Magnetospirillum sp. XM-1: one gene and its partner. The protein of the gene in region 2 binds, or shares a complex with, the protein of the main gene of each other region. Links are inferred from orthologs where the notes say so. Each region holds a gene or a part of one and is shown on either strand. Other genes may lie near its edges. The genes, in order: tsaE and tsaD.

Region 1 (11,304 bases), 280 kb from region 2 along the record:
GCGATTTCGCCGCGGTTGGCGATCAGAATCTTGGAAAACATGCGATCGTCCCCCTTACAGCGGAATGTTGCCGTGCTTGCGCCACGGATTCTTGACGTCCTTGTCCTTCAGCATGGCCAGCGAGCGGCAGATGCGCTTCCTGGTGTTGCGGGGCATGATGACGTCGTCGATGAAGCCGCGATGGCCGGCGATGAAGGGATTGGCGAACTTCTGGCGGTATTCCTCGGTGCGCGCTGCGATCTTCTCGGCATCGCCGATATCGCTGCGGAAGATGATCTCCACCGCACCCTTGGGGCCCATCACCGCGATCTCGGCGGTCGGCCAGGCGAAGTTGACGTCGCCGCGCAGGTGCTTGGAGCTCATCACGTCATAGGCGCCGCCATAGGCCTTGCGGGTGATGACGGTGATCTTGGGCACCGTGCATTCGGCATAGGCGTAGAGCAGCTTGGCGCCGTGCTTGATGATGCCGCCGTATTCCTGGGAAGTGCCGGGCAGGAAGCCGGGCACGTCGACGAAGGTCACCAGCGGAATGTTGAAGGCGTCGCAGAAGCGCACGAAGCGGGCGCCCTTGATGGAGGACGAGATGTCCAGGCAGCCGGCCAGAACCATGGGCTGGTTGGCGACGATGCCCACCGTGCGGCCTTCCATGCGGGCGAAGCCGACGATGATGTTGCCGGCATAGCCGGGCTGCACCTCGAAGAAGTCGCCCTCGTCCACGACCTTGAGGATCAGCTCCTTCATGTCGTAGGGCTTGTTGGGATTGTCGGGGATCAGGGTGTCGAGGCTGGTCTCGATGCGGTCGGGCCCGTCATTGGTGGGGCGCACCGGGGGCTTCTCGCGGTTGGAGCTGGGCAGGAAGTCCATGAAGCGGCGCAGCTGCAGCAGCGCCTCCACGTCGTTCTCGAAGGCCAGATCGGCGACGCCCGACTTGGTGGAGTGGGTCATGGCGCCGCCCAGTTCCTCGGCGGTCACCGTCTCGTGGGTGACGGTCTTGACCACGTCCGGGCCGGTCACGAACATGTACGAGCTGTCCTTGACCATGAAGATGTAGTCGGTCATGGCCGGGCTGTACACGGCGCCGCCGGCGCACGGGCCCATGATCATGGAGATCTGGGGCACCACGCCGGATGCCATGACGTTGCGCTGGAACACCTCGGCATAGCCGGCCAGCGACGCGACGCCTTCCTGGATGCGGGCGCCGCCCGAATCGTTGAGGCCGATCACCGGGGCGCCGACCTGCACCGCCTTGTCCATGATCTTGCAGATCTTCTCGGCGTGGGCTTCCGACAGCGAGCCGCCGAACACGGTGAAGTCCTGGGAGAAGACGAAGACCAGACGGCCGTTGATGGTGCCGTAGCCGGTGACCACGCCGTCGCCGGGGATCATGTTGTCTTCGGAATCCATGCCGAAATCGGTGCAGCGATGCTCCTTGAACATGTCCCATTCCTCGAAGGAATCGGGGTCGAGGAGAAGCTCGATACGCTCACGCGCGGTGAGCTTGCCGCGCTTGTGCTGAGCGGCGATGCGCTTCTCGCCGCCGCCCATACGGGCGCCTTCCCTCTTTTCCTCGAGCTGCTGAATGATTTCGTGCATGGACGCGGGCCTCCGGCGGGCAGAGTGACATTGGCGTCGGGTGTATTCGCAAAGCCCCATGGGTGGCAACAGGAGTCGCGGGGAAAAGGGCGGTGTTGCGAAGGTCTTCGCAACACGGCCCTGTAAAGTTGCTAAGGTTGCGAAGATCGGCGGGGGCGGTTATAACCTATGGTCATGAACAAGAAACTGTTTCTCGGCTACAAGCTCCGGCGGCTGCGCGACGGCAAGAAGCTGTCCCAGGCGGCGCTGGCCGCGCTGCTGGAGGTGTCGCCCAGCTATCTCAACCAGATCGAAAACAACCAGCGTCCGCTGACCGTGCCGGTGCTGCTGCGCATCGCCAAGGTCTTGGACGTGGACCTCGCCACCCTGGTGGAGGACGAGGAATCCCGTCTGGTCGCCGACCTGCGCGAGGCGCTGAACGATCCGGTGTTCGGCTCGGGCTCCATCGGCCTGTCGGAGCTCAGGAACGCGGCGTCGGCCTCGCCCGAGCTGGCGAAACGGGTGCTGACGCTCTACCAGACCTTCCGCCAGCTGGACGAGCGCATGCAGTCGCTGACCGAGAACCTGTCCTCGGCCACGGGGGAAGAGCGGGGCGGCCATGCCCACTTCCCCTACGAGGAGGTCCGCGACTTCTTCTACTACTGCAACAACTACTTCGGCAGCCTGGACGAGGCCGCCGAGGCGCTGGTCGAGGCCGAGGGCTTCCGCCTGGGCCAGATGCACAACGACCTGGTGGCCTATCTCGAGAACCGCCACGGCGTGCGGGTGCGTATCGTCGCCGAGGACGACACGGCGGGCATGCGCACCTTCGAGCCCGGCGCGGGCTCGCTGTCGCTGTCGGCGCTGCTGTCGGTGCCCAGCCGCACCTTCCAGCTGGCCCATCAGGTGGCGCTCTTGGCCTATCACGAACTGATCGAGGAGGTGGTGGCCGGCGCCAAGCTGTCGTCGGACGACGCGCGCTCCATCTGCCGGGTCGGGCTGGCCAATTACTTCGCCGGCGCCCTGGTGATGCCCTACATGGCCTTCGCCAACCAGGCCAAGCTGCTGCGCCACGACATCGAGCAGCTGCAAAGCCGCTTCGGCGCCAGCTTCGAGCAGGTGGCCCATCGCCTGTCCACCCTGCAGCGCCCCGGCGCGCGCGGCGTGCCGTTCTACTTCGTCCGCGTCGATATGGCCGGCAACATCACCAAGCGGCATTCGGCGACGCGCTTCCACTTCACCCGCTTCGGCGGGGCCTGCCCCTTGTGGAACGTGCACGAGGCCTTCGCCCGGCCGGGCAAGATCCTGGTGCAGCTGGCCCGCATGCCCGATTCCATCTCCTATATCTGCGTGGCCCGCACGGTATCGAAGCGCGGCGGCTCGTTCCTGCGACCCGACCGCCATTTCGCCGTGGGCCTGGGCTGCGAGACGGCTTACGCCGCCGACGTGGTCTATTCCGCCGGCCTGGACCTCGCCTCGGAACAGGCGGCGGTGCCCATCGGCGTCAACTGCCGCATCTGCGAGCGCGACGATTGCCGCCAGCGGGCCTTTCCGCCCATCGGCAGCCATATCAGCGTGGACGAGAACAACCGCTCCTTCGTGCCGTACCTGTTCGCGTGACGCGAGGCGCGGTGAAGGCCGAAGCCTTCACCGCGACACTCATTTATTTCCCGTTCTGCGTGGTCAGCGCACCGACCGCCGCGCCGGCCGCGCCGCCCAGCAGGGCCGCGCCGATGACCGGGCCGCCGGCGATATAGGCGATGCCGGCGCCGCCCGCCGCGCCGATGGCGCCGCCCGACAGCGCGCGCTGCGCCTGGGTGTTCATGTTCGAGCAGGCCGAAGTGCCGAGCAGGGCAACGCACAGCAGCGCTACGGTCGCGATCTTCTTCGTAATCATTGCGGCCTCCTGTGCCTCAATTCCGATACTGCGAGTATAGCCGGGGTCCTGTGACATGGCCTGAGACCATGCCGTGACAAGGCTGTGACAGGAGGCGCCTCAACGTGGCGTCTTCAGCACCGCGAAGGGCGAGTCCGAGGGCTTTTCCGGCCGCGCCTTGCGCCGGGGTTTTTTGCCTGTCCTGAACCCTTCCTCTGAGCGGACATAGCCCAGGGCTTCGAGCGCTTTTTCCGTGGCGTCGATGCCAAGGCCCAAGGCCGAGTGCATCTCGTGGTCGGGCTGGAAGGGGCCGTGATGGGCGAAAGCGCGGGCCAGGGCGGCGAAGCGCTCGAGCACGTCGCGGCGGATGGCGACCTTGCCCAGGACGCCATAGCCCACCGCCTCGTAGAAGGCGGGCGGCGCGCCGTCGGCTGTCATCACCGCCGGGCGGGGGCCGGGAATGTCGGGGGCGGCACGCTCCGCGTGGACGCTCCACAGCAGGGCGCGCAAGGCTTGCGCCTTGGGCTTCAGAAGAGCGGGGATGTACAGGCCGTGCCGCCCGACCCGGATGTCGAGGCGCGCCAGCGCCAGGGAATCCTCCTTGGACAGCGAGCGGACCAGGGATGCGTCGGCCGGCATGGAACCCAGCCCCTCGGCCAACTGGTGGGCCAGTCCCCGCGCCGCACCCGCCAGCGGCGCGCCGGCCAGGCGGAACAGCGAGGGCAGGCGGGCGGCCAGCCAGATCCCGGTCACCTCGCCCAGCTTCTTGCGCAGGCGCTCGCGCCCCTTGGGCGGCAGCAGGTCGCCCAGCGGCGCCTCCACCTGGGGATGCAGGGCATCGGCGCCGGGACCAAGGCGGGCCAGGACCTCGCCGCGCCACGCCACGCCGCCCGGCCCCAGGTCGAAGGCCTCGGGCGGGTCGGCCAGGGCCGCCGCCAGCCGGCGCTCCACCTCAGGCCCCAGGGCGCGCATGGCGGCGGCCTGCATGGTCCGCGCCGCAGCATTCGTCTCCGCCGTGTCGGCCTCGAAGCAAAAGCCCTTGAGGCGTCCCACATACTCGCCCTCCACCCGAACCTCGCCGCCCGGCCCGATCTCGGACTCCATGACGCCGTCGTCGCGCATGCGCCGCACCAGAACGGCGGTGCGCTTGTCCACGAAGCGGTTGGTGAGGCGCTGGTGCAGCGCGTCGGACAGGCGGTCCTCGACGCCCCGCGTCACCTCCTGCCAATGGGCCGAATCCGCCACCCAGTCGGTCCGATGCGACACATAGGTCCAGGTGCGGATGTTGGCGATGCGTTGGACGATGGCGTCCAGCTCGCCGTCGGTGCGGTCGATGCGCTTGATGTTTTCGGCCAGCCAGTCGGTGGGCAGCCTGCCCCTGGGCGCGGCCAGATGGCGGAACAGGCGGCCCAGCAGGCGGGTGTGGGATTCGTCCATCACCTTGCGGAAATCAGGGACGCGGCAGACCTCCCACAGCAGCTTCACCCGCTCGGGGTGGTTGGCGAGGCGGACGACCTCCTCGTCCTGGGCCAGCGCGGCCAGCGCCAGCTGGTCGTCGGCATCCCTGGCGCGCAGCAGCCCAGGCTTGTCCGGCGGCCGGTCCAGGCTGGCCAGCAAAGCGGGGACCGAGGCGAAGCGCAGGTCTGAATTGCGCCAGAACAGGGTCTTCAGGGGATCGAAGCGGTGGGTCTCCACCTGTTCGGCGATTTCCGGCGCGATGGTCCCGGCATCCAGCGTGGTGCCGAAGGTGCCGTCGTTCATGTGCCGCCCGGCGCGCCCGGCGATCTGGGCGATCTCGGTGGGTTCCAGCGGGCGCGGTGCGCGGCCGTCGAATTTGCGAAGGGCGGCGAAGGCCACATGGTCCACGTCCATGTTCAGCCCCATGCCGATGGCGTCGGTGGCGACGATGTAATCCACCTCGCCCGCCTGGTACATGCCCACCTGGGCGTTGCGGGTACGGGGGGAAAGCGCGCCCAGCACCACCGCCGCGCCGCCTCTGCTTCGCCGGACGAACTCGGCCATGGAATAGACCTCGGCGGCCGAGAACGCCACCAGCACCGAACGTGGCGGCAGGCGGCCCAGCTTCTTGGCCCCCACATGGGTCAGTTGGGAAAAGCGCGGCCGGCTCATGAACTCGACACCCGGCACCAGCCGGCGGATCAGCGGCTTGATGGTCTCGGCGCCCAGGAACAGCGTCTCGGATTCGCCCCGGGCATGCAGCAGGCGGTCGGTGAAGATGTGGCCGCGCTCAGGGTCGGCGCAGAGCTGGATCTCGTCCACGGCCAGGAAGGCGACGCGGCGGTCCAGCGGCATGGATTCCACCGTGCAGACCAGCCAGCGCGGGTGCGGCGGGACGATCTTCTCCTCGCCGGTGATCAGCGCCACCTGGGCCGCGCCCTTGAGCCGCACGATGCGGTCGTAGTTTTCGCGCGCCAAAAGGCGCAGCGGAAAGCCGATCATGCCGCTGGCATGGGCCAGCATGCGCTCCATGGCGAAATGGGTCTTGCCGGTATTGGTGGGGCCGAGAACGGCGAGAATGCGGGTCATGACTCGAATCGGTCTTGCAATGGGCCGCCGGTTGCTCTTATGGTCCGCGCCGGGAGATCGGCATGGACGGACCCGTCGCCAACCCGGTCAGGTCCGGAAGGAAGCAGCCGTAACGATTTCCGGTCCGGGTCGTGTCCGGTCTCCCACCCTCTCTCCACATAATCAGTTTGTCATCCCGAGCAATGCGAGGGATCTCATTCTGGTCTGCTGTTTCCGAACTGGCTGGATCGCGACAGACTCAGATTCCTCGGCTTTGCCTCGGAATGACAGGCGGTATCTCAGCCCGCCTCGGCCGCGTCCGTGCCGGCGGCGACGATGATGTCGCCGAATTCGCGCAGGAACACCGAGCCCTTGACCGTGCGCTGGATCAGCACCGAGCGGCGGTCCTGGTCGTCCACCTTGCGCTTGACCAGGCCGAACTCGGTCAGCCTGTCCAGCGCGCGGGTGATGGCCGGCTTGGAGATGTTGAGCGTGGTCGCCAGGCCGCGCACCGTGTGGGGCGGGGGCGTGAGATAGACGGTCAGCAGCAGCGCCATCTGGCGGGCCGACAGGTCGGGGGCGTCGCGCCGGACGCTTTCGACGATGGCTCCGCGCCAGAGGTCGAGAGCTTGCACCGGTTTCAGGGTAACGCCCATCAATCCACTCATTCGTTGCGACGACGAAATCTTTTAGCCGAGGCGGGGCCGGGGGGCAATGGGCCAAATGACCCCCAACCGAATTGTCATACCCGTGGAGGCAAGAGCAGGCGCTCGACCTCGGGCAGGGCCTCGGGCGTTCCCACGTGGTACCACTTGCCGTCGTGGACCAGTCCGAACAGGCGTTTGGCCGCCGCCGCCCGGTCGTAGAGGACGTTCAGCGAGAACTTGCCCTCGGGCGCGCCCTCGAACAGGCGGTGGTGCAGCACCTGCACGCCGGAGAACAGGTAGGGGGCGGTTGGCGCCTCGCCCCGGCGGTGGGGCACGTCGGCGGCGTCCAGCGAGAAGTCGCCCTTGCCCTCGTAGCCCACGGCGTCCCCGACTTTCTGCAGCAGCAGCAGGGCGTCCATGCGGTCCGGGTCCCACATGCGGGCCAGGCGGGCCAGCGCCGGCATTTCGCCGTCGGTCCAGATGATGTCGCTGTTGACCACGAAGAACGAGGAATGGCCCAGGTGGGGCAGGGCTTTGGCCACGCCGCCGCCGGTTTCCAGCAGCTCCGGCTCGTGCGAGAGCGTGATGTCGCCCCGTCCGGCCAGATGCTCGGCCACCTTGTCGGCCAGCCAGTGGGTGTTGACCACGATGTCGTCGATGCCGGCGCGGGCCACATGGTCCAGCGCCCGGTCCAGCATGGTGCGTCCCGCCACCTTGACCAGCGGTTTGGGTGTGGTGAGCGTGATCGGCCGCATGCGCAGGCCCAATCCCGCCGCCAGCACCATAGCGTGGGTGATGTGGGCGCTCATGGCTTGGATTCCTGGGGGCTGGGCACTCCCCGGGCTTCCTTCGGCATGTGGCGGTCGAGCCATCGGGTCAGCTCCGCCAGCACCGGATGCCGGCACGCCCCCTCCAGCAGGCGCCAGACGCGGGGGATGTGGACCAGATAGCCGGGCTTGCCGTCGCGCTTGCACAGCCGGGTGAAGATGCCGATCACCTTGGCGTGGCGCTGCGCCGCCATCACCGCCCACGACGCCTCGAACACGGCGCGGTCGATGTTGGGGAAGCGCTTGAGGAAGCGGCCCTTCATGATCTCGATCATCACCGGGTCGATGTCGCGGCGCGCATCCTCCAGCAGGCTCATCAGGTCGTAGGTGAGTGGCCCGATCACCGCGTCCTGGAAGTCCAGCAACCCGCAGGCGGCGAGGCCGGGCCGGTCCAGCAGCATCAGATTGTCCACGTGGAAGTCGCGCAGCACCAATGTGTCGGGGACCATGCGGGCGACGGGGAACAGCCGCTGCCAGATCGCCACGTATTCGGCCCGCGCCTCGGCGTCGGTATCCTTGCCGGCCATGGCGGGCATGTACCAGTCGGTGAGCAGGCAGGCCTCGGTCAGCAGCTTCTCGTCGTCATAGGGGGGCGTGCCGGGCAGGGGCGCGTCGGGCCGCGCCGCGATCTCGGCCAGCACGTCGGTGGCCAGCGCGTACAGCGCCGCCTCGTCATGGCCGCCTTCCAGCAGGCGGGTATAGGTGCCGTCGCCCAGGTCTTCCAGCAGCAACAGGCCGTTCTCCTCGTCCACCGCCAGCAGTTCGGGGGCCGACAGGCCCAGCGCCTTCAAGTGCCGCGCGATGCGCACGAAGGGCCGCACGTCCTCCTTTGGCGGCGGGGCGTCCATCATCACCGCCGGGCGGCCGTCTCGCACCAGCCGGTCGTAATGGCGGAAACTGGCGTCGCCGGCCAGCCGGCCGCGCTGGGCCGTCCCCCATCCGGCCTTGGTCAGGAAGGAGCGGATCAAATCCTCGCGGTCACTCATGCAGGAAATCTCCAAGACGCTCGGCCCAGGGGCCATAGGCGGTCAGGGTGGCGTGGCGGCCCAGCCCGGCCTCACCCTGTTGCAGCGAAACGTCCAGGCGTTTGCGCGGCAGATGCGGCCCCAGGCGGTCCGGCCATTCGATCAGGCTGATACCCTCGGCGAAGGCCTCCTCGATGTCCAGTTCCAGGGCGTCGTCGGGCTTCTCCAGGCGATAGAGGTCGAAATGCCAGACCAGCCCCGCCTCCGCGTCGTATTGCTGCACCAGGGTGAAGGTGGGGCTGGGCACCTCCTCGTCGTCCTCGGTCAGCGCCCGGATCAGGGCGCGGGCCAGGGTGCTCTTGCCGGTGCCCAGCGTGCCCGAAAGCGCGATCACGTCGCCCGGGCGCACCAGGGCGGCCAGCCGGCGGCCCAAGGCGATGGTGTCGGCCTCGGCCGGAAGGTCGAAGGAGATGACGAGGCTCATGCCTTGGCCCTCGGATGGGCGCCCTGGTAGACGCGGGTGAGACGGGCGGAATCCACCTCGGTGTAGCGCTGGGTGGTGGACAGCGAGGAATGGCCCAGCAATTCCTGGATGGTCCGCAAATCCCCGCCGCCGGCCAGCAGATGGGTGGCGAAGGAATGGCGCAGCGCGTGCGGCGTGGCGGTGTCGGGCAGGCCCATCAAGAGGCGCAGGCGGCGCATCTGGCGCTGCACCACGCCGGGATTGAGCGGGCCGCCGCGCGCGCCCAGGAACAGCGGCATGTCGGGATCGGCGGGATAGGGCAGGCGCTTCAGGTAATCGGCGATGGCATCCCGGACCACCGGCAGGACGGGCACCACGCGCTGCTTGTTGCCCTTGCCGGTGATCACCATGGTGTCGCCCCGGGGCAGGTCGCAGCGCAGGAGCGACAGGGCCTCACCCAGGCGCAGCCCGGCGCCGTAGAGCAGGGTGAACAGCGCCACGTCGCGGGCCGCCAGCCAGGGCTCGTCATGCAGCTCGCCGGCGCTGGCCAAGGCTTCCAGCGCCTCGTCGGGGGCCAGCGGCTTCGGCACCGATTTGGGCGGGCGCGGCGACTTCACCGCAGTGATGGCCGGGTTGTGGACCAGCCCATGGCGGTCGAGGAACTTGAAGAAGCCGCGCAGCGTGCTCATCAGCCGGGCCAGGGAGGAACGCCCCAGCCCGTCCTCGGTGCGCCGCGCGAGAAAGGCGCGGAAATCCCCCGCTCCCAGCCCGGTCAGGGCGGCCAGATCGGGCTCGGCCCCCAGATGCGCGGTCAGGAAGGACAGAAAGGCGGCCAGATCGCGGCCATAGCCGTCCAGCGTATGGCCCGAGGCGCGCTTTTCCGCCCCCAGCCACTGCTTCCATGACTCCACCGCGCGGGCGAGGTCGGCCTTGGCCGCGAAATGGATGGGGGTCGGCGGCATGGCCCGTGACGGGTTACGGCGCGGGAATCAGCGCGGTCCACAAGGGATCGCTGCCGAACATGTTCTGCCCCTCGGTGCCGCGCTGGCAGAACCACCACAGCAGCACCAGGCCGCCGATCACCGGAATCAGGATGATCAGGAACCACCAGCCCGACTTGCCCAGATCGTGCAGCCGGCGGACCGACACCGCCAGCGAGGGCACGAACAGGCCGATCATCAGGATGGCGGGCAACACCGACAGCACGCCCAGCGAAGCGCCGGCGACCACCGAGGCGATCATGCTGAGGATGATGTTGAACAGGGCGAAGAACCAGTATTCCGAGCGCGAGGCGCGGCCCTGGAAGGTGGCGTACTTGCCGATGCAGGTCTTTACCGCGGTCATGAAATCCATGCGAACCCCCACTCGCTAGACAGCTACCCCACGAATCGCCGCACCGAGCCTTCGACCACGCGGGCCAGGAAGGTGATCAGTTCGGTGGCCTGGCCGGCGTGGAAGGTGCGCCCGTGGCGCGAGCCCAGCGCCATCGCTCCCTCGGGTGACCGCCCGCCCGGCGACAGGCGGACCACGGCCGAGGATTGCACCAGGCCGGCGCCGCCGGCGAACAGGGCGGGGTCGCCCGGCATCTCCTCGGTCAGCGCGCAGTCGCGGTCGGCGCCGCCCATGATCTGGGCGACGGTGCCCACGGCCAAGGTGAGGATGCCGGGCGCCATCAGTTCGGGCAGCGCTTCCTCGGTCTTCTCGAAGCACAGCGTTGCCACGTCCACGTCCAGCAGGGCCGGCAGGTCGTCGGACACCGCCTCCACCAGTTCGGCCATGTTCTCGGCGCCCAGGATGGACAGCACGGCGCGATGGGTGCGGGTCTGGATGGACATGTTGGAGCGCGACGTGTGGATCAGGTGCTCGGCGGCGCCCCGGACCCGCTCCACCTCGTCTCTGAGGCGTTCGATCATGAACACCTGCATGTCCAGCACGCCGTCGTCCTCGGCCCAGCGCGACGGGGGCGACAGCGACAGCAGCAGGTCGGGGTGGCGGACCAGGAAGTCGGGATGAGCCTGCAGGAATGCCATGACCTGCCGTTCGTCGGGCAGCGGCAGATGCAACGCGGCGTCGTCGCGCTTGCGCGCCATAACCAATATCCCTTCCCTGGTTCTCCCTTGTTCCGTAGCTTATGCACGCCATGTCCGCCACTTCAACCCCCTCCCTGTTCAATCCAGGTCAGCGCGTCGCCGTGATGCTGCCCCTGCCCTTGGGCGGAGCCTACGATTACGCCGTGGGGTTCGAGCCCCTACGCCCGGGCGAGTTCGTCGAGGTGCCGCTGGCCAACCGTCTGGTGACCGGGGTGGTCTGGGGGGCGGGCGACGGCAAGGTCGAGATGGGAAAGCTGCGCCCGGTGGCCCGTCGCCTGCCTGCGCCCCCCTTGCCCGAGGTGACCCGGCGCTTCGTCGACTGGGTGGCGTCCTACACT
Region 2 (11,198 bases):
GGGCGCCAAGGCCCCCCAGGCGGCCGGCGTCATCCACACCGATTTCGAGAAGGGCTTCATCCGCGCCGAAACCATCGCCTATGCCGATTTCATCGCGCTGGGCGGCGAGGCGGGCGCCAAGGAAGCCGGCAAGATGCGGCTCGAAGGCAAGGAATACGTCGTCCAGGACGGCGACATCTTCCACTTCCGCTTCAACGTATGATGTGAGAAGCGGGGCGAAAGCCCCGCGTCTCTTCGCTATCCGAGAAAAGCCGCGCCCGCCAGACTCAGGCCGCCCAGCAGATGGATGGCCAGCGTGATGCGGATGGCGGCCAGCTGGCCCGAGCGGCCGCCGGCCATCAGGGGCGTGGCGGCCAGGGCGGCCAGCATGGCCAGCAAGGGCGGCGCCACCGCCCAGGGCGGCAATTGGGACAGCCAGCCCAAGGCCAGCATCAGGGCCGAGGCCACCGCCTGCACCGAAAGATAAAGCGACGGCGCCCCCTTGGCGCCTAAGCGCACCACCAGGGTGCGTTTGCCCGCCTGGGCATCGGCGGCCAGGTCGGGCACCTCGTTGACGATCAGGATGGCGGCGGTCCAGGCGCCGACGATGGCCGAGCACAGCACCGCCTCCAGCCCGAACGTGCCGCTTTGCAGCCAGAAGCAGGCGGCCACCGGCAGGCCGAAGGCCAGCGCCACCGCCGCCTCGCCCAGGCCGCGCGACGCCAGGCTGAAGGGCGGCAGGGAATAGGCGACCGCCAGCCCGCCGCCCACCAGACCGAACCACAGCACCCATTCGCCCTTGGTCAGGCTGAGGATGCCGCCCAGAACGCCGGCGGCCAGCAGCAGGACCACGCCCCACGCCGCCATGGCCCGAAGGCCGAGCCGTCCCTCCTGGATGAAGCGCGAACCGCCGGTGAAGGGGGAAATGCGGTCCTGGTTGACGCGGTCGGCGCCGTTGAGCTCGTCGCCCACGTCGTTGATCACGTTGGCCCCGGCATGCAGGCAGGCCATGCCCGCCGCCGCCAGGCCCAGGGCCAGGGTATCGAGGGCATGGGCGCGGTGAACGCCCCAGCAGGTTCCCACCAGCACCGGAACCAGGGCGGCGGGCAGGAACATGGGGCGGGTGGCGAGAAACAGGGTTCGGGGCAGGGCCGGGGGCAGATTGGGCATGGCCTCAGACTGCCCTTGCGGGGAACCGCTCGCGTTGACGCGGGTCAAGAACGCGGCTTCCCGATGCCCCGATGGTATAGACGGGAGTCCACCCGATTGTTCCGCGGCGGGCAACGGGCGTAGAGTCCCGCCTTCATGATTGGCGACGCAGTCTTTGGGGGACGCGATGCCGGACAGAATACGCGGTTTCCAGACGTTGATTCATGTCTCGCTGGGCCTCGGCGCCGTGGCGTCGCTGCTCGAGGTCGGCCAGTTGGACACCAACGCCGACGCCAGCTTCGTCATCGTCGTCCAGGCGGCCACCATGGCGGCCTTGGCGTTCTTCACCCACCTGATCACCCATCATGGCGGCCATTGGGCCCGCTGGGCCTGCGCCATCCTGTGGTGCGTCGGACTGCCCTTCCTGATGATGGCCCTGATGCTGGCCTACCGCGCCGACGCGCTGGTCGGCGGCCTGCTGGCCGCCCAGGCGCTGGTCCAGGGCGCGGCGATAGCCCTGCTGTTCACCGAGGACGCCGGAAACTGGTTCGAGGCCTGATGTTGTGATACCAGTGAGGCATGGGGAGGACGCGACTCCATGCGTGATCTGGTTGCCCGGGTGATGGATTCCCGATTGGCCGACCTGCTGGCCCGGTGGCGGCAGGGCGGAATGGACGAGGACGACCCGGCGGCGCGGTTCGCCGGGCATGCCGACCACCTGCTGGTCATCGAGGCCGAGGACGGCGCCAACCGCTACGCCCATTATGGCAAGGCCTTCGCCGATTGCTTCGGCAACGACCTCACCGGCCAGGTCATCCACCTGCTGCCGCCCGACATCCTGCCCGCCGACCGCCGGTTCATGCTGGAATTCGAATACGGCTTCGTGCGGCGCAGCGGCCGGCCCCTGTGGCGCTCCTACACCGCCTTGTTCGGCCGGGACCTGCCCCAGACCTGGCAGCGTCTGGTGCTGCCCGCCGGTAAGGGGCGGCTGGTGGTGGGGGCTTATCCAGTAGCGGATTACGCCCCCGACGACGACGGGGCGGCGCTGCTGCGTCTGGTCATCGACCGGGTGCCGGTGGTGCTGGGAGACGATGGCGGCGTCGAGGACATGGCCCTGTCGCTGGGGGCCTTCTGCGACACCAGCCGGCACGCCGCCGAGCTGGAGGAGCTGGCCAGCCGCGATTCGCTCACCGGCGTGGCCAACCGCCGCCATTTCGAGCATCTGGCCGGGCTGGAACTGGACCACGCCCGGCGCATGGGCCGCTCCTTCGCCCTGCTGGCCCTCGACATCGACCATTTCAAGCGGATCAACGACACCTGGGGCCACGCCGCCGGCGACGAGGCGCTGAAAGCCTTCACCAACGCCTGCCGCGTGGGCTTGCGCGAATACGACATCCTGGGCCGTGTCGGCGGCGAGGAATTCGCCGTTGCCCTGCCCAACACCGGCCTGGACGGGGCCCGGGTCATCGCCGAGCGCCTGCGGGCCGCCGTGGCGGAACTGCTGGTCCACCCGGCCAAGGGCCAGTTCTTCGACCTGACGGTCAGCATCGGCGTCGCCCAGCTGCGCGAGACCGACACGAACGTCGCCAGCCTGCTGCAGCGGGCCGATCAGGCGCTGTATCGCGCCAAGCACGGCGGACGCAACCGGGTGGTGACGCAAGAGTAGTCACCCGCCGTAGCGGATCTCCACCACCTCGATCATTTCGATTCCGGAAGGGGTCCGCACCGGCACGGAATCGCCCTCGAACGCCTTCAGAAGCGCGCGCGCCACCGGCGAGATCCAGCTGATCAGGCCCTGTTCCAGATCGGCCTCGTCGATGCCGACGATGGTGATGGTGATCTCCTCGTCCCTTGCGTTGGCATAGGTGACGGTGGCGCCGAAGAACACCTGGTCGCGCTTCTTCTGCTGCTCGGGGTCGACCACATGGGCGGATTCGATCCGCTTGGTGAGGAAGCGGATGCGGCGGTCGATCTCGCGCAGGCGCTTCTTGCCATAGAGGTAGTCGCCGTTCTCCGAGCGGTCGCCATTGCCCGCCGCCCACGACACCACCTCGACCACCTTGGGCCGCTCCACCTTGAGCAGCTGGGCCAGTTCGGCCTTCAGCGCATCGAAGCCCTGGGGCCGCATGTAGTTCTTCGATCCCGGCGGCAGGCCCTTGGGCGTGTCCTCCAGCTCGTCGTCGCCGTCGCTTTCCTTGGTGAAGGCCTTGCTCACGCCTTGGCCCCTTTCTTGGCGTTCGGGTCCAGCGGCCAGCGCGGACGCGGCGCGAAATCCAGACCGTCGCTTTGGCCCAGCCGCAGCCGCTCGATCCCCGCCCAGGCGATCATGGCGGCGTTGTCGGTACACAGCTTCAAGGGCGGAGCCAGGAATTCCAGGCCCGTTTCGGCCCCGATTCGAACCAGAACCTGGCGCAGCGCGGTATTGGCAGCGACGCCGCCGGCCACCACCAGATGGCGGGTGGCGGGAAAGCGCGCCTTCATCTCGCGCACGCCGCGGCGCACCCTATCGGCCATGGAATCGGCCACCGCGTCCTGGAAGGCGCGGGCCACGTCGGCCCGGTCCTGCTCGGACAAGGGCTGGGGCAGGCTTTCGATCAGCAGGCGGGCGGCGTTCTTGAGGCCCGAGAAGCTGAAATCGCAGCCCGGCTTGCCCTTCATGGGGCGCGGCAGGGTGAAGCGGGCGGCATTACCCGACGCCGCCGCCTTTTCCACCGCCGGGCCGCCCGGATAGCCCAACCCGGCCATCTTGGCCACCTTGTCGAAGGCCTCGCCCGCCGCGTCGTCGATGGTGGTGCCCAGCCTTGTGTACTTGCCCACCCCTTCCACCGCCAGCAGCTGGCAATGCCCGCCCGAGGCCAGCAGCAGCAGATAGGGAAAGGGAATGTCATGGGTGAGGCGCGGCGTCAGCGCATGGCCTTCCAGGTGGTTGACCGCCAGGAAGGGCTTGCCCGATGCCAAGGCGATGGCCTTGCCGGTCATCACGCCGACGATCACGCCGCCGATCAGGCCGGGGCCGCCGGTGGCCGCCACCGCATCGAGGTCGGAAAAGCCCACTCCGGCCCGGCGCATGGCCTCGGCCACCAGCCGGTCCATATGGGCGAGGTGCGATCGGGCGGCGATTTCCGGCACCACGCCGCCGAACGGACGGTGCTCGTCCAGCTGCGACAGCACCACCTCGCCCAGGATCTCCCGCTCGCCGCTGACGATTGCGGCGGCGGTCTCGTCGCACGAACTTTCGATACCCAAAACAAGCAAGACGTAAATCCCTTTGCAGAGCGGCGTCCGACTTACTACAACAACCACACCATGACCGCAAAACTTCCCATTCTCCGCATCGGCACCCGTGGTTCCCCCCTGGCCCTGGCCCAGACCCACGAGACCCGCGACCGCCTCGCCGCCGCCTGGCCCCCCCTGGGCCAGGAGGGCGCCATCGAAATCGAGGTCATCAAGACCACCGGCGACCTGGTGCAGGACCGCGCCCTGTCCGAAATCGGCGGCAAGGGCCTGTTCACCAAGGAGCTGGACGAGGCCATGCTGATGGGCCGCATCCAGCTGGCCGTCCATTCCATGAAGGACGTGCCCACCGCGCTGCCCGAAGGCATCGTGCTGCCCTGCATCCTGCCGCGCGAGGACGTGCGCGACGCCTTCATCAGCCGCAAGTACCACTCGCTGGCCGACCTGCCCCAGGGTGCCGTGGTGGGCACCTCCTCCCTGCGGCGCGGCGCCCAGCTCCTGCACCGCCGTCCCGACCTCAAGGTGGTGAACTTCCGCGGCAACGTCCAGACCCGCCTGCGCAAGCTGGACGAGGAAGTGGTGGACGCCACCATGCTGGCCATGGCCGGACTGCGGCGTCTGGGGATGGCCCAGCACGCCACCTCGGCGCTGTCCGAGGACGACATGCTGCCCGCCGTGGCGCAAGGCGCCATCGGCATCACCTGCCGCGCCGACGATTCTGCCGCCCTGAATTACCTCAAGGCGCTGAACTGCGCGGATTCCTTCGTCCGCGTCGCGGCCGAGCGGGCGTTCCTCACCCGTCTGGACGGGTCGTGCCGCACCCCCATCGCCGCCCTGGCCGAACTGGACGGCGACAAGCTGTCGTTCAGGGGCCTGATCGTCAGCCCCGACGGCACCACGGTCCACGCCACCACGCGCGCCGGCACCCGCGCCGACGCCGAAGCCATGGGCAACGACGCCGCCGAGGAACTGATCAAAGTGGCGGGACCGGGTTTCTTCGATCTGATCAAGCCGCACTGAGCCATGCGCGCTTTGGTGACCCGCCCCAAGGAGGATTCCGAAGGCGTGGCCCGCGCGCTGGCCCAACGCGGTCTCGAGGTGATGGTCGAGCCGCTGCTCGACATCGCCCCGGTGGAGGGCGCGGCAATCGACACCGCCGGCGCCCAGGGCATCCTGGTGACCAGCGCCAACGGCATCCGCGCCCTGGCCCGCCTTTATCCCGGCCGCGAGCTGCCGGTCTGGGCGGTGGGCGACGCCTCGGCCCGCGCCGCCCGCGAGATGGGCTTTTCCCAGGTCGAAAGCGCCGACGGCGACGTGGACACCCTGGCCGAGCTGGTGGCGGCCCGCGTCGAGCCTGCGGCCGGCGCCCTCTTGCACGCCGCCGGCACGGTGGTGGCCGGCGACCTGTCGGGCCGGCTGTCGGCCCTGGGCTATGAGGTCCGGCGCCAAATCCTCTATCAGGCGGTGACCGCCACCCGCCTGTCGCCGGCGCTGCTCGACGCGCTCGGCGCCGGCGGCCTGGACCTCGCCCTGTTTTTCTCTCCCCGCACGGCGCGGACCTTTGCTACCCTGGCGACGCAAGCGGGCGTACAGGGGAGTCTCGCCGCCATCGCCGCCTACGGCCTGTCGGCCAATGTATCGGCCGAACTGGCCCCGCTTCCCTGGCGGGTGCTGCGCCAGGCGTCCGAACCCACCCAGGCCGCCCTGCTGGCCGCCATCGACGACGATCTCAACCGGGGATTCAGCCCATGACGTCAGAGCCCGCATCCGAGCCCACCACCTCCGTGGAGGCGACGGCTCCGCCGCCCGGCCGCACGAAGGGCCCCCTGATCGGCGTTCTGGCCATCCTCGCCTTGGGCGCCGCCGCCTATGGGACCTTCCCCATGTGGCAGGCCCGCCTGGGGCTGCCCGCCGCCCCGACCGCCGATTCCTTCGAGATCGAGAATTTGCGGGCCGAGCTGTCGGCCGCCACCGCCCGCATCGCCCAGTTGGAGACGCGGGCCCCCGGAACGGTGGACAACACCCGCCTCGACCGCCTGGAAGAGGCGGTGAAGGCCACCCACGGCCAGGCGGGAGCCCCGGCCGGCGAAATCGAATCGCTGTCGAAACAGGTCTCGGACCTCAAGCGCAATTCCGCCGAGGCCAGCGCCGTCCTGCGTCTGGCCGAGCGCCTGGAGCAGCTGGATTTCACCGTTCGCGAGATGCAGAGCAAGCGCTCCTCGGCCGTCGCCCTGCTGCTGGCCGCCGGCCAGCTGCGCGAAGCGGTGGCGGCGGGACGGCCCTTCGAATCCGAGTGGCGCGCCGCCCGCGTGCTGGCCGGCGAGGATGGCGAGAGCCTGGGCCTGCTCGACCAGTTGAAGGATCATGCCGCCGCCGGCATCGCGCCCCGCGCCGCCCTGGTCCAGCGCTTCGACACCCTGGCCCCGGCCCTGATCCGCGCCGAGATCCTGCCCGAGGGCGAGGGCTGGTGGCGCCGCGCCGCCGACCGCCTGCTGTCGCTGGTCACCATCCGCCGCGAGGACGGCGCCGCCATCGGCGTCAACGCCGCCGCCGTGGTAGGACGCGCCCAGGCGGCGCTCTCGCGCGGCGATATGGGGGCCGCCCTTTATGAACTGGAGGCGTTCAGCCCCGGCCCGGCCGAGGCCGCCGCCGCCTGGATCGCCGAGGCCAAGGCCCGTCAGGTCGCCGACAAGGCCCTGTCCCAGCTGGCCGCCCAGGCGGTGGCCCTGGCCGGAGCGAAACCATGAGGCGGCTGCTCGTCTTCCTGGCCCTCACCGGACTGGCGGTGGCCGGCGCCGTCTGGCTGGCCGACCGGCCGGGCGAGGTGACCATCCGCTGGCAGGGCTGGCGGGTCGATACCACCGTGCCGGTGCTGCTGGCCTTCCTGGCGGTGCTGCTGGTGGCGCTGTCGGCTCTCGGCCGCCTGATCCGCGCATTGTTCGGCGCCCCCGGCCGCTGGTTCCAGTCGCGCAGCATCGGACGCCAGCGCAAGGGCTATGCCGCGCTGGCCGACGGCCTGGCCGCCGCCGCCTCGGGCGACGCGCTGCGCACCGCCCGGCTGGCGGCCAAGGCCGACAAGCTGCTGAACGACCCGGCGGTGACCGGCCTGCTGACCGCCCAGGCCGCCCAGCTCAGCGGCGACGACGACCAGATGCGCCAACGCTTCGAAGCCATGACCGGGCGCAAGGAAACCGCCTTCCTGGGCCACAAGGGCCTGGCCGAGCTGGCCCTGAAGCAGGGGGACCGCGCCGGCGCCCGCGATTCCGCGGCCAAGGCCTTCGACCTGCAGCCCGGCGCCGAGGGTCTGGCCGCCCTGCTGCTGGACCTGCAGACCGAGGCCGGCGCCTGGGCCGAGGCCGAGCAGACGCTGCGCGTCGCCAGGCGCCGCGACGCCCTGCCCGCCGCCCAGCTGGCGCGCCGCCGCGCCCTGATCCTGTTGGGCCGCGCCGAGGAGAGCCTGGCCGCCGGCAACGAAGCCCAGGCCCTCGACTGGGCGCTGGAGGCCCGCGATTCCGATCCGCTGTTCGTGCCCGCCATTTCCCTGGCCGCCCGGCTTTACGCCAAGCGCGGCAAGGGGCGCAAGGCGGCGTCGCTGCTGAAATCGGCCTTCAAGGCCACCCCCCACCCGCTGCTGACCGCCGCCTGGCGGGAGCTGGGGGCGGGCGAGGGCGCGCTCGACCGGGTGAAAAGGATGCAGGAGCTGGTCCAGGCCAATCCCGCCGCACCCGATGGTCATGTGGCCCTTGCCGAAGCCGCCCTGGCCGCCCAATTGTGGGGCCAGGCCCGCACCCATCTGCACACGGCCCTGGAACAGCGCCCGACCCGGGCCGTCTTCGACCTGCTGGCCCGCGTCGAGCGCGACGAGCGCAAGGACGAGATCGCCGCCACCGCCTGGATCGTCAAGGCCGGAACCGATTCGGTACCGGAACCGTCCTGGACCTGCGGCGGTTGCGGCCATCATAGCCCCGATTTCGCCGTAAGCTGCCCGGCCTGCGGTGCCGTCGGCCGACTGGAGTGGACATGAGCCCCTATGCCCTGATCGCCGCCGCCCTGGCGGCTCTCATCGCCTCACCCGCTTTGGCCGCCGACGGCAAGGCCATCTACGCCGCCAAGGGCTGCCAGGCCTGCCACGGTGAGAACGGCGCCAAGCCCATCGCCGGCTCGCCGGTTCTCGCCGGGCAAAGCTCGGTCTACCTGCTGCGCCAGATGAACGAGATCGCCAGCGGATTGCGCAGCTCGAACCCGGTCAAGGTTATGAAGCCGGTGATCGACAAGACCGGCCCGGACGACCGCATCGCGCTCGCCGACTGGCTGGCGGCGCAAAAGCCGGCGGAGTCCCAGAACGGCGACAAGGCCAAGGCGGAAGCGGGCGTCGAGCTGTTCGACGAGAAGGGCTGCATCGGCTGCCACGGCGCCGACGGGGCCAAGCCGCTGTCGCCGGACTATCCCTATCTGGCCGGCCAGCGCAAGGACTACCTGATGGTCCAGATCAAGGCCATCCGCGACGAGATCCGCTCGACCCGGCGCGCCCGCATGATGGCGGCCAACGTGCGCAAGCTCTCCGACGCCGAGGTGGAGCAGCTGGCCGAATTCCTTTCGCAGAACAAACGGAAATAGGCGGCCGGGATGAGCAAGCTTCCCCTTAGCTCCCTGATCCTGGGCGGCGCCCGTTCGGGCAAGTCGGCCTACGCCGAATCCCTGTTCGGCGACCAGCCCGCCCTCTACCTCGCCACCGGCCAGGCCCTGGACGGCGAGATGGCCGAGCGCATCGACCACCACCGCCGCCGCCGGGGACCGGGCTGGAGCACGCTGGAAGACCCCCTCGACCTGCCCGAGACGCTCGACAACGTCATGCGCCCCGACCGGCCGATCCTGGTGGATTGCCTGACCATGTGGCTGTCCAACCTGATGCATGCCGGCCGCGACATCGACCGCGCGGTGGACCGGCTGTGCGAGGTGCTGGCCGCCCCCGCCGGGCCGGTGGTGATGGTCTCCAACGAAGTGGGCCTGGGCCTGGTGCCCGAGACCCGGATGGGCCGCGAATTCCGCGACCACCAGGGCCGGGTCAACCAGCGGGTCGCCGCCCAATGTCGCCGGGTGGTGTTCGTCGCCGCCGGCCTTCCCCTGATCCTCAAGGACGTTCCTTAACCATGCGCAAGGTTCCCGCCACCATCGTCACCGGCTTCCTGGGGGCCGGCAAGACCACCCTGGTCCGCCATCTGCTGACCCACAACCAGGGAAGGCGCATCGCACTGATCGTCAACGAATTCGGCGACATCGGGGTGGACGGCGAATTGCTGGCGGCCTGCGGCGTGGCCGGCTGCACCGAGGACGACATCGTCGAGCTGGCCAATGGCTGCCTGTGCTGCACCGTGGCCGACGAGTTCCTGCCCACCATGCAGGCCCTCCTCGACCGCCCCAACCCGCCGGACCACATCGTCATCGAAACGTCCGGCCTGGCCCTGCCCAAGCCGCTGGTCAAGGCCTTCCACTGGCCGGAGATCCGCTCGCGCGTCACCGTGGACGGCGTGGTCGCCGTGGTGGACGCCCCGGCCGCCGCCGCCGGCCGCTTCGCCTCGACGCCGGAAGAGATGGCCCGGCCCGACCACGACAATCCGCTGGAAGAGGTGTTCGAGGACCAGCTGGCCTGCGCCGACCTGATCTTGCTGAACAAGTCGGACCTGATGGAGGAGGGCACGCTCTCCGCCTTCCGCGCCGAGGTCCAGGCCCGCCTGCGTCCCGGGGCCAAGACCCACCCCACCCGCATGTCGGCCATCGACCCGCTGGTGGTCCTCGGCCTGTCGGCGGCGGCCGAGGAGGATCTGGCGGCGCGCCCCTCCCACCACGACGCCGAGGACGGTCACGACCACGACGATTTCGAGAGCTTCGCGGTCAGGCTGCCCATGGTCGACGACCCGGCGGTGGTCGAGGCCCGCGCCGTTTCCGCCATCTCCGCCCACGACATCCTGCGCCTGAAAGGCTTCCTGGCGGTGACCGGCAAACCGGCCCGCCACGTGGTCCAGGCGGTCGGTACGAGGGTGGAACGATATTTCGACCGCCCGTGGAAGGTGGACGAGGAGCGCGTCGGCACCCTGGTGGTGATCGGCCGCAAGGGGCTTGACCGCGCGGCTATCGAAGCCGCGCTTCAAGGGCTCTGATGCACCTCCTCGCCGCCCAGCCCGGCACCATCTCCGATGGGAACGAGGCCGTCGACCTCGGCCAGAGCCCCGCCGACATGGTGGTGCTGTCGGCGGCCGATACCGAGCTGGCGGCCCTTTCCGCCGCCTTCGGCGCCTGGAGCGACGCGCCCTTCACCCTGCGGCTGGCCAATCTCACCCGCCTTAACCACCACATGTCGGTGGACCTTTACGTCGAGCAGGTGATCGCCAAGGCGCGGCTGGTGGTGGTGCGCCTGTTGGGTGGACGCTCCTACTGGCCCTACGGCGTCGAGCAGATCGCCAATGCCTGCCGCCGCCTTGGCGTTCCGCTCGCCCTGCTGCCCGGCGCCGACCAGCCCGATCCCGACCTTGCCGCCGATTCGACCCTTGCCCCGGAGGTGGTGGAGCGCCTGTGGGCCTACCTGCTGCATGGCGGGCCGGACAATTGCCGTTCGTTCCTGGCCCATGCCGCCGGGCTGATCGGCCACGGGGCGGAATGGCTGGAGCCCCGGCCCCTGCCCCAGGCCGGGCTTTACGGCCCCGCCGATGCCGAAGGCGAGCGCCCCCGCGCCCTGGTGGTGTTCTACCGCGCCCTGGTGCTGGCCGGCGACACCGCCCCCATCGACGCCCTGACGGCCGAGCTGCGCCGGCGGGGAATGGCGGCCTCGGCGCTATACG

What was found.
Region 1: the proteins of tsaD (region 2) and tsaE are in contact, whole or in part, in a crystal structure (PDB 6N9A), measured with the Thermotoga maritima proteins. The link is inferred for Magnetospirillum sp. XM-1 from one-to-one orthologs. Residues at the interface, in WP_004082750.1 of Thermotoga maritima: Cys10, Asp11, Arg49, His50, Leu82, Gly84, Gly135, Gly136, Glu154, Thr155, Leu156, Asp157, Asp158, Ser159, Glu162, Asp165, Lys166, Arg169, Leu170, Tyr175, Lys213, Thr214, Leu217, Tyr218, Gln221, Arg222, Asn324; in WP_004082108.1 of Thermotoga maritima: Leu37, Gly38, Lys46, Lys57, Val59, Lys60, Ser61, Thr63, Phe64, Thr65, Leu66, Met67, Val69, Pro71, Tyr82, Arg83, Leu84, Asp86, Asp88, Phe89, Asp93, Ile128, Asp130, Glu131, Arg134.

The regions. Positions count from the first base shown.
Region 1 is NZ_LN997848.1:365,035-376,338, reverse strand. Bases 7,163-10,097 are described here. They hold tsaE (tRNA (adenosine(37)-N6)-threonylcarbamoyltransferase complex ATPase subunit type 1 TsaE), read right to left. Parts: upstream 8,898-10,097; coding sequence 8,427-8,897; downstream 7,163-8,426. Other genes in these bases: XM1_RS01770 (DUF805 domain-containing protein), read right to left, coding at 9,852-10,097; XM1_RS01775 (tyrosine recombinase XerC), read right to left, coding at 8,894-9,838; XM1_RS01785 (aminoglycoside phosphotransferase family protein), read right to left, coding at 7,427-8,434; XM1_RS01790 (nucleotidyltransferase family protein), read right to left, coding at 7,163-7,430. In the rest of the region: XM1_RS01825 (acetyl/propionyl/methylcrotonyl-CoA carboxylase subunit alpha), read right to left, coding at 1-41; XM1_RS01820 (acyl-CoA carboxylase subunit beta), read right to left, coding at 55-1,593; XM1_RS01815 (short-chain fatty acyl-CoA regulator family protein), read left to right, coding at 1,762-3,192; XM1_RS01810 (hypothetical protein), read right to left, coding at 3,236-3,469; XM1_RS01805 (helicase-related protein), read right to left, coding at 3,569-5,995; XM1_RS01795 (MarR family transcriptional regulator), read right to left, coding at 6,274-6,630; more of XM1_RS01790, read right to left, coding at 6,717-7,162; more of XM1_RS01770, read right to left, coding at 10,098-10,229; XM1_RS01765 (DUF484 family protein), read right to left, coding at 10,253-10,966; XM1_RS01760 (primosomal protein N'), read left to right, coding at 11,017-11,304. UniProt on the Escherichia coli protein: Required for the formation of a threonylcarbamoyl group on adenosine at position 37 (t(6)A37) in tRNAs that read codons beginning with adenine.
Region 2 is NZ_LN997848.1:648,645-659,842, forward strand. Bases 2,362-5,190 are described here. They hold tsaD (tRNA (adenosine(37)-N6)-threonylcarbamoyltransferase complex transferase subunit TsaD), read right to left. Parts: upstream 4,384-5,190; coding sequence 3,340-4,383; downstream 2,362-3,339. Other genes in these bases: XM1_RS03185 (diguanylate cyclase), read left to right, coding at 2,362-2,794; greB (transcription elongation factor GreB), read right to left, coding at 2,795-3,343; hemC (hydroxymethylbilane synthase), read left to right, coding at 4,435-5,190. Outside these bases: redox-regulated ATPase YchF, read left to right, coding at 1-202; XM1_RS03175 (prenyltransferase), read right to left, coding at 238-1,149; XM1_RS03180 (hypothetical protein), read left to right, coding at 1,316-1,687; more of XM1_RS03185, read left to right, coding at 1,727-2,361; more of hemC, read left to right, coding at 5,191-5,382; XM1_RS03205 (uroporphyrinogen-III synthase), read left to right, coding at 5,386-6,114; XM1_RS03210 (COG4223 family protein), read left to right, coding at 6,111-7,109; XM1_RS03215 (heme biosynthesis protein HemY), read left to right, coding at 7,106-8,386; XM1_RS03220 (c-type cytochrome), read left to right, coding at 8,383-8,979; cobU (bifunctional adenosylcobinamide kinase/adenosylcobinamide-phosphate guanylyltransferase), read left to right, coding at 8,989-9,510; cobalamin biosynthesis protein CobW, read left to right, coding at 9,513-10,520; cobaltochelatase subunit CobN, read left to right, coding at 10,520-11,198.